Regions from separate parts of the Candidatus Pelagibacter sp. PS_37 genome, predicted to be linked through region 3. Evidence: riboswitches for the same ligand, from Rfam matches in the RefSeq annotation. Region 3 holds a riboswitch; each other region holds the start of a gene.
The links. A riboswitch is a leader RNA that binds a small molecule or an ion and turns the genes downstream of it on or off. The one in region 3 is predicted to bind S-adenosylmethionine.
Positions count from the first base shown of each region.

Region 1: another riboswitch for S-adenosylmethionine. It lies ahead of AC5SL9_RS03955 (OsmC family protein); the one in region 3 lies ahead of AC5SL9_RS03195 (O-acetylhomoserine aminocarboxypropyltransferase/cysteine synthase family protein).
Region 2: another riboswitch for S-adenosylmethionine. It lies ahead of AC5SL9_RS01760 (homocysteine S-methyltransferase family protein); the one in region 3 lies ahead of AC5SL9_RS03195 (O-acetylhomoserine aminocarboxypropyltransferase/cysteine synthase family protein).

Region 1 covers NZ_CM182067.1:744,451-748,560, reverse strand. The annotation lists gene AC5SL9_RS03970 (hypothetical protein) at 1-185, opposite strand, end outside; gene AC5SL9_RS03965 (DUF1737 domain-containing protein) at 627-833, shown strand; SAM riboswitch class V at 1,129-1,193, shown strand; gene AC5SL9_RS03960 (homocysteine S-methyltransferase family protein) at 1,263-2,324, shown strand; SAM riboswitch class V at 2,328-2,392, shown strand; gene AC5SL9_RS03955 (OsmC family protein) at 2,397-2,948, shown strand; gene AC5SL9_RS03950 (NAD(P)/FAD-dependent oxidoreductase) at 3,066-4,110, shown strand, end outside.
Region 2 covers NZ_CM182067.1:334,106-338,215, reverse strand. The annotation lists gene AC5SL9_RS01780 (DUF1244 domain-containing protein) at 1-170, shown strand, start outside; gene AC5SL9_RS01775 (molybdenum cofactor synthesis domain-containing protein) at 171-671, opposite strand; gene AC5SL9_RS01770 (sulfite exporter TauE/SafE family protein) at 690-1,436, shown strand; gene AC5SL9_RS01765 (2OG-Fe(II) oxygenase family protein) at 1,466-2,056, shown strand; SAM riboswitch class V at 2,145-2,208, shown strand; gene AC5SL9_RS01760 (homocysteine S-methyltransferase family protein) at 2,218-3,126, shown strand; gene AC5SL9_RS01755 (DMT family transporter) at 3,119-4,006, opposite strand; gene AC5SL9_RS01750 (YbaK/EbsC family protein) at 4,003-4,110, opposite strand, start outside.
Region 3 covers NZ_CM182067.1:610,597-614,706, reverse strand. The annotation lists gene AC5SL9_RS03200 (COX15/CtaA family protein) at 1-681, shown strand, start outside; gene AC5SL9_RS03195 (O-acetylhomoserine aminocarboxypropyltransferase/cysteine synthase family protein) at 674-2,002, opposite strand; SAM riboswitch class V at 2,007-2,075, opposite strand; gene rplM (50S ribosomal protein L13) at 2,215-2,676, shown strand; gene rpsI (30S ribosomal protein S9) at 2,678-3,127, shown strand; gene argC (N-acetyl-gamma-glutamyl-phosphate reductase) at 3,162-4,110, shown strand, end outside.

The DNA.
Region 1 (4,110 bases), 130 kb from region 3:
CTGTACCAGCCCCAAGTAATAGCAAGTATCATTACAAATGATGCTGCACTAGCAAGAGTGTACCATTTAAACCATTTTTGTTTTGACGCGATAAAAGTTCCCAATGTTTGAATTGAGTCATTTGCAATAACACTGTACCCCGCTAAAGCAAAGCCTACTATCGTATATATTAAGGTCATTTCCATTTTTCTATTTTCCTATTTTATGTTTTTTTTATTGTTTTTCATTTCGAACGATTCTTAGTCTTAAGGTCGATTTAATAGGTTGGTAAAAATATATCTATAGATAAGTTTATTAGTTTACTTTGAGGAGAGTTGATTCATCAATCATTATATTATTCGAAGTTAAAATCTAGCTAGAGAATTTAATAATAAGTTTTAAGAGGAGTTGATTCATCATCATTTATATTAATTAATGATTTTGTCTAGTTGAATAATGACTTAAATTTCATTTAATACAGGATTATAATTAACATAAGTATAACACTTAATGAGTTATATGAATTTATTGATAAAAGTATTTAAAAGATTCTCTATTACAAAAATTCTTAACCAATCTTATTATTTCATTAAGTAATAATTGTCCTAGATATAGACACCCGATTTAGGACTTGTTAAGGTCTGATTATGAAAGGTTATAGATTTATTACAAGTGACGACACTTCAGAATTTTGCCATCGTGTCACGGAGGCCATATCCAATGGATGGAAATTGTATGGTGAACCCAAAATGACTTTTGATAAAAAAAGAGGGGTCATGCGTTGTGCTCAAGCAGTTATAAAAAATTCACCTCAGAAAAAGTATTCCAAAAAGATGAAGCTATCATCGATATAAATGGCAGATCAGATATTACCCTTTGTTTATATGCTAGGGATACTCTTATTAGTACTCCCAGCTTTTCTACAATCTAATTCTAAATTAAAGCAATTCTTAACTAATCTTAGTATTTGGATTGTCATTATTCTCATAATTTTAACTATTATTTATTTTTTCAATTGACAGTTTGAGAGAAAGTTGATTATATTTAGTTGCGCTGATTTAAGTTAAATTGCAGAGCGCGTTATAAATCCTGCTAAAGCGACGCTTAAACCACCGCTTTAGACAGGTGGTTTTTTTTTATCTTTCATAAAATTAAGCCGGGCAGTTGAACCATATTGTGCGCCCTGCATTTGCTTAAGCACTAAAAAGGAGAAAAGAGGCCTATGGATTTAACCCTCTTGTTATTTTGTGACCTTTTTTCTCCACAAAACTCGGAGAAAAAAAATGAGCACAAATAAATTAAAAGAAAGATTAGATAAAGGACCTGTTATATGTGCAGAAGGTTTTTTATTTGAGATAGAAAGACGTGGCTACATGTCATCAGGGGAATTTGTTCCAATGGTGTCATTAGATCATCCTGAAGTTTTAGAGAACTTACATAGAGAATTTCAGCATGCGGGTTCGGATATTGTTGAGGCTTTCACTTATAATGGGCATAGAGAAAAAATGCGTGTTATTGGTAAAGAAGAACTTCTTGAACCTCTAAACCGTTCAGCTTTAAAAATTGCAAAAAAAGTAGCACTAGATACACCTAAAGGGTCTAAACCAAATTTGATGGCAGGTAATATTTCAAATTCAAATATCTGGAAACATAATGATCCACAATCTCAAAAAGTAGTTGAAGGAATGTTTACAGAGATGATTGGTTGGGCCGTAGAAGAAGGTGCTGACATGTTAATTGGTGAAACTTTTTATTATGCTGAAGAGGCCTTCAAAGCACTTGAGGTAATGAAGAAAGCTAATCTTCCAACAGTATTAACAATTTCGCCAATGGGTGAGAATAAAATGAGAGATGGAAAGTCAGTTGTTGATACATGTAAAGAGCTAGAGCAATTAGGGGCTGATGTTGTTGGTTTAAATTGTTTTAGAGGACCTGCTACCATGTTTCCTTTTTTAAAAGAAATTAGAAAAGCAGTCAAATGCCATGTGGGTGCTTTACCAATTCCTTATAGAACTAGTGAAGATTACCCAACATTTTTTAATCTGCCAGACAGAAGTAATTGTCAGTGTCCATCACCTCATGGAAGAACATTTCCAACAGCATTGGACCCACACTTTTGTAATAGATATGAAATAGGTAAATTTGCAAAAGATGCTTATGCCTTAGGTATTAATTACCTTGGAGTATGTTGTGGAGCAAACCCAATGTTGATTAGGGAAGTTGCTGAATCTATTGGTTTAACTGTTCCAGCAAGTAAATATCGAGAGAACATGGAAAATCATTTTATGTATGGAAAAAATAAAAGAATTCCAAAACATATGACTGAATATGGAGACAAAGCGTAAATAAATTAAGAAGGGCATTTAACTAAATTGTGCGCCTGACATATGTCGAAGCACTAAAACAGGAGAAAAAAAATGAGTAACAATCTAAAAGAAACAATAAGTAATCTACAGAAGGATTTTACAGCCAACCCAAAAAATGCTGTGGTCCAATATGAAAGCAACTCAATTCTTAAAGAAGGACTTCAATCTGTAGTCACTCTTAGAGAGCATAAATTAGTTGTTGATGAACCCAAAAGTTTTGGTGGAAAAGATGAGGGACCCAGCCCAGTAGAGTTAATATTAGCAGCGTTAGCAACGTGTCAGGAGATAACCTATAAAGCATTTGCTACAGCAGCGGGTATTAATATTGAGAGTGTTAGTGTTAAATTAAAAGGTGAATTAGATCTTCAGGGTTTTTTAGCTTTAAATAAAAACACTAGACCTGGCTTTCAATCCATCTCTGGTACTGTTGATATTAAATCTTCATCACCAAAAGCTGAAATAGATAAATTGATTGATACGGTAAATACACATTGCCCGGTATTAGATATTTTATCAAAAGGAGTTCCTATAAAATTGTTCCAAAAGGTTTCTTCAAGTTCTAATGATGAAGAGCATATAGAGCAAAGAGTAAGTGCTGCTTAACTAATCTAATTTAAGCCCTATGAAAATAGGGCTTAAGTCTTTTAAGTTCATTTCAAATCCTAAAAAATTAGAAGTTTGACTAGAATTAAGTATTAATTGCGTGCTAGGGTCTTGTTAATGAAAAATATTTATCATTCAGATATTTATCAATTTAACACCCCAGTTAGTAGTTATTGGGAAGATCATTCAAGCGAAAATTTAAATCTAGATAAACTTAATAAAGATATCAGCTCAGAAATTGTTGTAATAGGTGGAGGGTACACTGGTTTATCCTGTGCAATTAATTTAATAGAAAATCATAATTTAGATGTCATTTTAGTTGAAGCTGGAAAAATAGGTTGGGGGGCTTCATCTCGTAATGCAGGTTTTTGTTGTCTGCCGCCAAGTAAGATGTCTTTTAAAAAGATGCAATCTATTTACGGCAATGATGAAACTAAAAAGTTCTTTAAAAACTCTGTTGACGGCTCAAATTATACAAAAGACATTATAAAAGAATATAATATTGATTGTGATGTAACGGGGGATAGTAATTACGTTGTTGCCCATCATCCAAATAAGTTTAAATATATTAAAGAACAAGCCAAAGCTTATAGAGAAGAGTTTGGTATTGAAACTGAAATTTATTCAAAAGAAGACTTTGATAAAATTGGCCATGGAGGCACAGAGCAATTTGGAGCTTTTTCATATAAACCTGGTTTTGCAATCAATCCTCTTAAATTTGTTAATGGCATTGCAAAATACGCTTTATCTAAACAATTAAAAATCTTCGAGCACACTAAAGTGGATAAAATTGATAAAGAGAATGGTAATTATATTTTAAGGACGAAAGAAGGATCTATTCGTTCAAAAAAAATAGTCGTTGCAACAAATGGGTTCTACCAAGAAGGTTTAATCCCAGAGATGAATTCAAGAATTTTACCAGTAATTTCAAATATTATTGTCACCAGAGCCTTAACCAAGCAAGAAATTGACCAACATAATTTTACAACATTTTCTCCAATAGCTAATACTAAAAATCTTTTATATTATTATCGAAAGTTACCTGACAACCGAATTTTATTTGGTACCAGAGGGGATTTAAGTGGCAGTGATCAATCTAATTTAAATATGTCTAAGAAAATGGAAAAGTTTTTAAAAGATATTTTTCCTAAATGGAAAGATA
Region 2 (4,110 bases), 280 kb from region 3:
ATGTTCAAAATATAGATATTATGAACCTTGCTGGCTTTTGCAGAAACTGTTTATCAAAATGGTATCGAGAAGAAGCAGAGAAAAAAGGTATTGAAATTTCAGACTTAGATGCACGTGAGCATGTTTATGGTATGCCTTATACTGAGTGGAAAGAAAAATATCAAAAATAATTATTTTTCTTTAAGCCTTGGAAAAAGTTCTACAAAATTACAAGGTTTATGATTTATATCTAACTGATGTTTTAAAATTCCATCCCAGGCATCCGTTACTCCCCCTGAAGAACCTGGCAAAGCAAATACATATTTGCCATTAGCTAGTACTGCACAAGCTCTAGATTGAATGGCAGATGTACCAACTGTTTTTAAACTTATTGTTCTAAACACCTCTCCAAAACCTGGAATATGCTTGTCAGCTATCTCGTTTACTGCCTCTGGTGTAATATCTCGACCTGTAAGCCCAGTGCCCCCTGTTGTAATTACAACATCTATTTCTGATTGATTAATCCAATCTTTAAGGATTTTAATGATGTCATCTTTGTTATCTTTACAAATTTTTCTATCTATTAATTTATGTTTAGCCTCTTCTATTTTTTTTACTAAGATCGCACCGGACTTATCGTTCTCAAAAGTTCTGGTGTCCGTAACAGTTAAAAGTGCTATATTTACAATCATAAATTTAAAATAATTATTATGATTATATTATCATTTTTATTTCTTCTAACAGCAACTTTATATTCAAGTGTTGGCTTTGGTGGTGGCTCTACCTATCTAGCCCTTCTATTAATTTGGGATATTCCTTACTTGATCTTTCCTGTAATTGCTCTCTTTTGTAATATTATTGTCGTATCAGGAAATTGTATAAATTATATTAAAGCTGGAAATATCAATTTTAAGATCCTTACCCCATATTTGATATCATCTGTGCCACTTGCATTCATAGGAGGATCTTTATCGGTAGATAAAGAAATTTTTGAAATTTTACTTTTTTTAGTCTTAGCACTAGCAGGAGTTCTACTTCTCATGAAATTTCAATCTTTTGATCAAAAAATTGAAGTTTATAACAAGATACCAAAAATATTATCGATATTAATTGGTGCATCTGTTGGATTTGTGTCTGGTGTAGTTGGAATTGGTGGTGGAATTTTCTTAAGCCCTATATTGTTATTAATTAGAGTAGATAAAGCAAAAAACATTGCAACAGCAGCATCATTATTCATACTGATTAATTCTTTATCAGGACTTGCTGGCCAATTTACAAAGGCATCAACAATAAATGGAATTTATGATTATTGGCCATTATTTCTGTTTGTTTTAATAGGCGGCCAGCTTGGAAACTATTTAAATCTTAAAATTTTTCCTGCAAGAATATTAGCTCTAGTCACATCGGGACTTGTCATATTTGTCGCTATTCGAATGGGACTGAAGTTGTTTGCATAACAGAAGTATTAAATTATTATAGAAAGATTATGAAAACATTTAGAGCATTTGGACCCACTATAGGAAAAACAAAGTTATCCAAAAAAATTATTACTATATTAAATAATCACGTTGATAAGTCCCAATTATCTAAAAAAAATGATTATAGCCCTAAACTTGCAAGTCAAATTAAGAATGAAATTAAGATACCTAAAACTTTAATTAATAAGAGTTTGTCTAAAAAATTAATAAAAAATATTAAAGTTTACCTTGATAAGTCAGGTGTTAAAAAAATTAAAGAAATTAAGATAATAAATCTATGGGTGGTTAGGCAATTAAAAAATGAATATAATCCAATTCATTATCATGAAGGACAACTGTCAGGTGTTGGCTATCTTAAAATCCCAAAAAATATGAATCAAAATAAACTAGTTAAGAATAAAAAGATTAAAACTAATGGAACTATTGATTTTATTAATGGTCAAAAAAACTTTTTAAGTAAAAGTATCTATAATTTAAACCCTAAATTAGGAGACCTATTGATTTTTCCAAATTATTTAATGCACACAGCTTATCCATTTAACGTTGATGGTGAGAGAAGATCCTTCTCATTTAATGCTAAAATATTATTCAAGAAGTGATTTACTAATCAGTCTAATAGATATATAAATAGTTAACCGATTTGATCCATATTGCAGGTACTAACTGCTAAAAAGGAAATCATTATATAATTGGTAAAGGTAGTTGAACTGTATTGTGCACCTGGCATAGAGCTAAGGCACTAAAAAAGTAAGGAATAAAAATGGATATTAATTTTTTTAAAACAACACGAATTTTAGATGGTGGTATGGGACAAGAATTGTTAGCTCGTGGTATGAAGCCAAACGGCACATTGTGGAGTGCAAATGCTGTTTTAAAAGAAGAATACCATCAACTCTTACTAGACACACATTTAGACTTTATTAAAGCGGGTGCTGAAGTTATTGTTACAGCAACCTTTACTACAAGACGAATAAGATTACGTGATAATAAAATTGAAGATAAGTTTGAATACTTAAACAAAAAAGCTGGTGAAATAGCTAAGAAAGCTAAAGAACAATATCCTAATGTGTTAATTGCAGGCGGTCTTCCACCTCAATATTTAACATACGAAGAAGATACAAGACCAGATGATGAAATTAAGCAAAACTTTTATGATCAAGCAAAATTATTAGATCCTTATATTGATTTTTTTTACTTAGATGTTTTATCTAGTGTAAAAGAGTTTAAATTAGCAATTGAAGCAATTGAAGAATTTAATAAGCCATACTTAATAGGTGCTCACATTTCTGAGGGAATAAATCTTCCAAGTGGTGAAAAAATATCAGATATTATTAACAATATTAATCATAATAATTTACTAGGATTAATTTTATCCTGTGTTTCTCCTGAAAACTTTTATGAAAATTTAGAAGAAGTAAAAAATTTAGGTGTTCCATTTGGATTTAAGCTTAATGCTTTTGTGACAACTAATCCTAAAGATGGTTATACTAATAGTTATAATGTCAGTAAAACTGGTAACCCAAATGAATTTTTGGGTCAAAGAAAAGATTTAACACCTGAATTGATGGCAAATTTTGTTAAAAAATTTAAAAATGCTGGTGCTACTATTTTAGGTGGATGTTGCGAAACGAGACCTTCTCATATTAAAGAAATGGTTCAGTTTAAGTAGTCTTTTTTTGATCTGCTTTTTTAACAAAGTAAATTCCAACAACGACTGCTAATAAAGATAATAAAATTTTAGGTGTTATTATTTCTTTTAAAAAAATATAACTCAATATAGTACCGAATATTGGAATTAAGTAAGAGACTTGTGATTGAAATATAAGACCATTATCTTTTAGAATTTTAAATCTTAGCAACCAAGCAACACCTGTTGAAACCATTCCTAGATAAACTACTGATATTGTAGATTCAACGCTTGGAACCGAGTTCCATGGTTTTTCAATAAAATAAACAAATGGTATTAAGATTAGGACAGCCCAAATTAATATAGAGCCTGTTACATTTTCATTCTTTTTCTTACTAATTTTAAGAGTTAAAACTCCTCCAATAACATAACAAGTTGACCCAAGTAATATTAATAACGCAGAAATAAAATTACTATCATTTATTAATAGATTATCTGAAAACAAATAAATAATTCCTGAAAAACCAATTAGTATTCCAAAAGTTTTAACTAAATTGAACTTTTCATTTTTTGTATAAAAGTGACCCAATATTGTTGAACTCAAGGGTGTTGTTGACATTAAGATTGCTGCCAAATTACTTTGTACAGATTTCACACCGTAAGCTATTAAGAAAAAAGGTAATACCAAATTGACAAATCCTATTATAGCAAACCAATACCAATCTTTGGAAAATGCTTCAATCTTAATTTTTTTATAAAAGCATAATAATAATACTGGAATTGATCCAAAAAAAACTCTCAAGAATGCAATCATAATTGGTCCAAAAGATTCTGTTGCAATTTTGATATTAAAAAAAGCTGATGCCCATATTAAAGCTAAAACTACTAATAATGTATAATCAATTAATCTAGGTTGTCTCATTCAATTATATCTTCAACTTTTCCATTCGTAATCTTTTGAATATCGTTATAGTTTGTTTTAAATACACAGTTTGGATGTCCTGCTGCAGCAAACAATTCATTAAA
Region 3 (4,110 bases):
CTTTTCTTTACGTTCTATTTCAAAAAAACTCTGCATTATTCTAGTAAATATTATTGGATTTTTTTTCTTGTATGTCTTCAAGGATTCATCGGTTGGTATATGGTATCTAGTGGATTAATTGAAAATAATGACGTTAGTCACTTTAGACTTAGCATTCATTTATCTTTGGCCTTATTTATTTTATGTTTAATTTTTTGGTATATTTTAGATATTCATAAAATTAAGAAATTTGAAAATAAAATTCCAAATTTATTTTTATTATTCATACTTAAATTGATAGTTTTACAGATTGTATTGGGTGCTTTTTTATCAGGTTTAGATGGTGGTCTTATCTATAATTCATGGCCTGATATGAATGGTAGTTTTTTTCCAAATGATGTTAGTTATGGTGATTTAATTACTACTCAATTATTTAACAACCCATCAATTATTCAATTTTTGCATAGATCAACTTCATATTTGCTTTTATTTTTTATAATCATTTTAAATTTTATCTATTTTAAAAAACAATATGATTTTAAATATGTATTATTTTTTGATGTTGCTATCTTAATTCAAATTTTTTTAGGAATTATAACTTTGATTTCTGGTGTAGAGATTACATACGCTTCACTACACCAGCTAGGTTCAATATTAGTTTTGAGTTCTTATTTTTTGATATTATATAAAAACTCTAACTAACTGCTTTCAAATTTCCTTTTGAAGATTTATTTAAAGCTTGGTCTAAATCCTCAATAATGTCATCTATATGCTCAATACCAATACATAATCTTACGTATCCAGGAGTTACACCTGAGGCTAACAATTCTTTTTCTGTTAACTGACTATGAGTTGTTGTTGCAGGATGAATTGCTAAACTTCTTGCATCTCCAATATTTGCAACATGATAAAACATTTTTAAAGACTCGATAAATCTCTTACCTGCTTCAATACCACCTTTGAGCTCAATACCAACTAAACCACCATTTCCTTCATTAAGGTATTTTTTAGCACGATCAGCAATTTTACCTTCATGTTCTGTTGGATAGATTACTCTTGTTACTTCTTTATTTTTCTTTAAATAGTCAACAACTTTTGATGCATTTGAGCAGTGTTGTTTCATTCTGAGAGCAACTGTTTCTAGCCCTTGAATAATTCCAAATGCATTGTCAGGTGATAGGGCAGAACCAAGATCTCTTAGTAATGTAACCCGCGCTCTTACTGCAAAAGAAACATTAGCCCCAGTTAATTCTGGAACCACTTTTCCCCATACAGCTCCACCGTAACTCGCGTCAGGTTCGTTAAATAAAGGTTGTCTTTTGGGATCAGCTGTCCAATCAAAATTACCTCCATCAACTAAAGCTCCACCTACAACTGTACCGTGACCACCTATATATTTTGTTAATGAATAAACTACTACAGCAGCACCATGTTCTAAAGGTTTGCAAATTACAGGGGCAGCTGTGTTGTCCATTATTAATGGTATATTGTATTTTTTACCAATATCAGAAACTTCTTTAATTGGAAAAACTCTCAAATAAGGATTTGGTAAAGTCTCACCATAAAAAGCTCTAGTTTTATCATCAACAGCTTTTTCAAAGTTTTTTGGGTCAGAAGGGTCTGCATATCTAACTTCAATACCAAGTTTACTTAATGTATGCGTGAATAACGAAATAGTACCTCCATATAAATCCGTAGAGCTGACTATATTATCTCCGGCTTGTGCAACGTTTAAAATTGCAAAAGTTGATGCGGTTTGTCCAGATGCTACTGTTAAACAGGCTAATCCTCCTTCTAATGAAGCAACTCTTTTTTCAAGAGCATCATTTGTTGGATTCATTATTCTTGTATAAATATTTCCAAATTCCTTAAGAGCAAACAAATTCGCAGCATGTTCAGTACTATCAAATTGATACGATGTTGTTCTATAAATTGGAACTGCTACTGCTTTGGTTGTTGGATCACTTCTATAATCACCACCATGTATAGCTATAGTCTCAGGGTTTTGTCTTTTTGTACTCATCTTAATACTCCTTTTTTAGTACTTTTGCTTTATGCAAGGCGTACAATACAGTTCAAATGCGCCTACCGATAATGTGGGTAAAAAATCCTTTTTAGCAATAACTAGCCTGCAATAGGAACAAATCGGCTATATAAAAATATCATTTAAGCAAGATATTGCAAGGGAAATATAAAATTGACATTATATCTAATAATAGTATTAATCCTCGCACAATGACAAAATTTCTAAAAAGTGGTGATTTAAACAGTAACTGGTTTGAGATAGACGCTAAAAATGCTGTAGTTGGCAGATTAGCTTCTATTATTGCTATGATTGTTAGAGGAAAAAATAAAACAACTTTTACACCTCATATGGATGATGGTGATTTTGTTGTTGTTAAAAATGTTGAACAAGCAAAGTTCACAGGAAAAAAATTTAAAGATAAAAAATATTATAGACATACTGGTCACCCAGGTGGAATTAAAGAAATTACTCCTGAAAAGTTATTAGAAAAAAATAAACCTGGCGAGACATTAAAATTAGCTATTAAAAGAATGTTACCTGGGGGAGTTCTAGGAAGAAAACAGTTAACTAAAGTAAAAATTTATGCTGGTGAAGAACACCCTCATGCAGCACAAAACCCAAAACTTTTAGACCTAGGTAAATTAAACAGTAAAAATTTAATAAGAAATTAATATGGTAACAACAGCTACACCAAATAAAGTATCTACAAAAAAACCTAAAATTAAATTAGATTTTAAAGATAGTAAATACGCAACTGGTAGAAGAAAAAAATCTATTGCAAAAATTTGGGTGAAAAAAGGTACAGGCAAAATTTACGTTAATGGCAGAACTATGGATGAGTATTTCACTAGCGGAAGTCACAAAATGCAAATCACAAGACCATTTGAGATTATAAACCAAGCAACTGATTATGATGTAAGATGTAGCGTAGCAGGTGGTGGTCACACAGGTCAAGCTGGTGCAATGGTTCATGGTATTGCTAAAGCATTAATCTTATTTGATTCAGAGAATAGAGCAGTACTTAAGACAGAAAAGCTTAATACTAGAGACTCTAGATCGGTTGAAAGAAAAAAACCTGGTCGTAGAAAAGCAAGAAGAAGCTTCCAATTCTCGAAAAGATAATTCTTTTTTAACTCTAAACTGTTATAATAAAAAAATGCCTAAGCTTAATGTTTTAGTTGCTGGATCAACAGGTTATATTGGTGTTCAATTAATTAAATTATTAGTTAAACACAGCAATGTTAACATTAAATATCTTTGTGGTAATACGTCTGTTGGAAAAAATATTTCAAGTTATGAAAAGTCATTAAGTTCAAAAAAATTACCTAAAATTATTAGATACAATAAAGAACTTTTAAAAAACATAGACCTTGTTTTTACAGCTCTACCTAATGGTGAAGCACAAGATATTTCAAATGATTTATTAAAACACAATATATTAATTGATTTAGCTGCAGACTTTAGACTTAATAAAGCATCAAATTATCTAAAATGGTACAAACAAAAACACAGATCTGTCAAAAATATTAAAAAATCAATTTATTCATTACCAGAAATCAATGGTGACAAATTAAAGAAATTTAATATTATCGGATGTCCGGGTTGCTACCCAACATCAATACTTTTACCACTTATTCCATTAGTTAGGAAAAATTTAATAAAAACAGATAATGTTATTATAGATTCAAAATCTGGTTACTCTGGTGCTGGAAGAGGTGTGCATAAAAAATATAAGAATAAAAATCTTTATGAATCCTTAAGCGCTTATGGTGTTGGTTTCCATAGACATAACTCTGAAATTCAACAAGAAATCGAAAACTACACTAAAAAGAAATTTTCTTTTACATTCACACCCCATTTAACACCAATGTTTAGAGGGATACTTAGTACTATTTACTTAGACCTTAACAAAGGTGTAGGTATTAAAAATTTAGAAAACACTTTAAAGAGTCAATATTCAAAAAACAGATTCGTTAAAATTTTAAAAACAAATTCATTGTTAAGTACAAATGACGTAATTAACACAAATAATTGCTCTATAGTAATTTGTAAAACTAAGTATAAAAATAGAGTTATTATTTTATCTGTTATTGATAATTTGATTA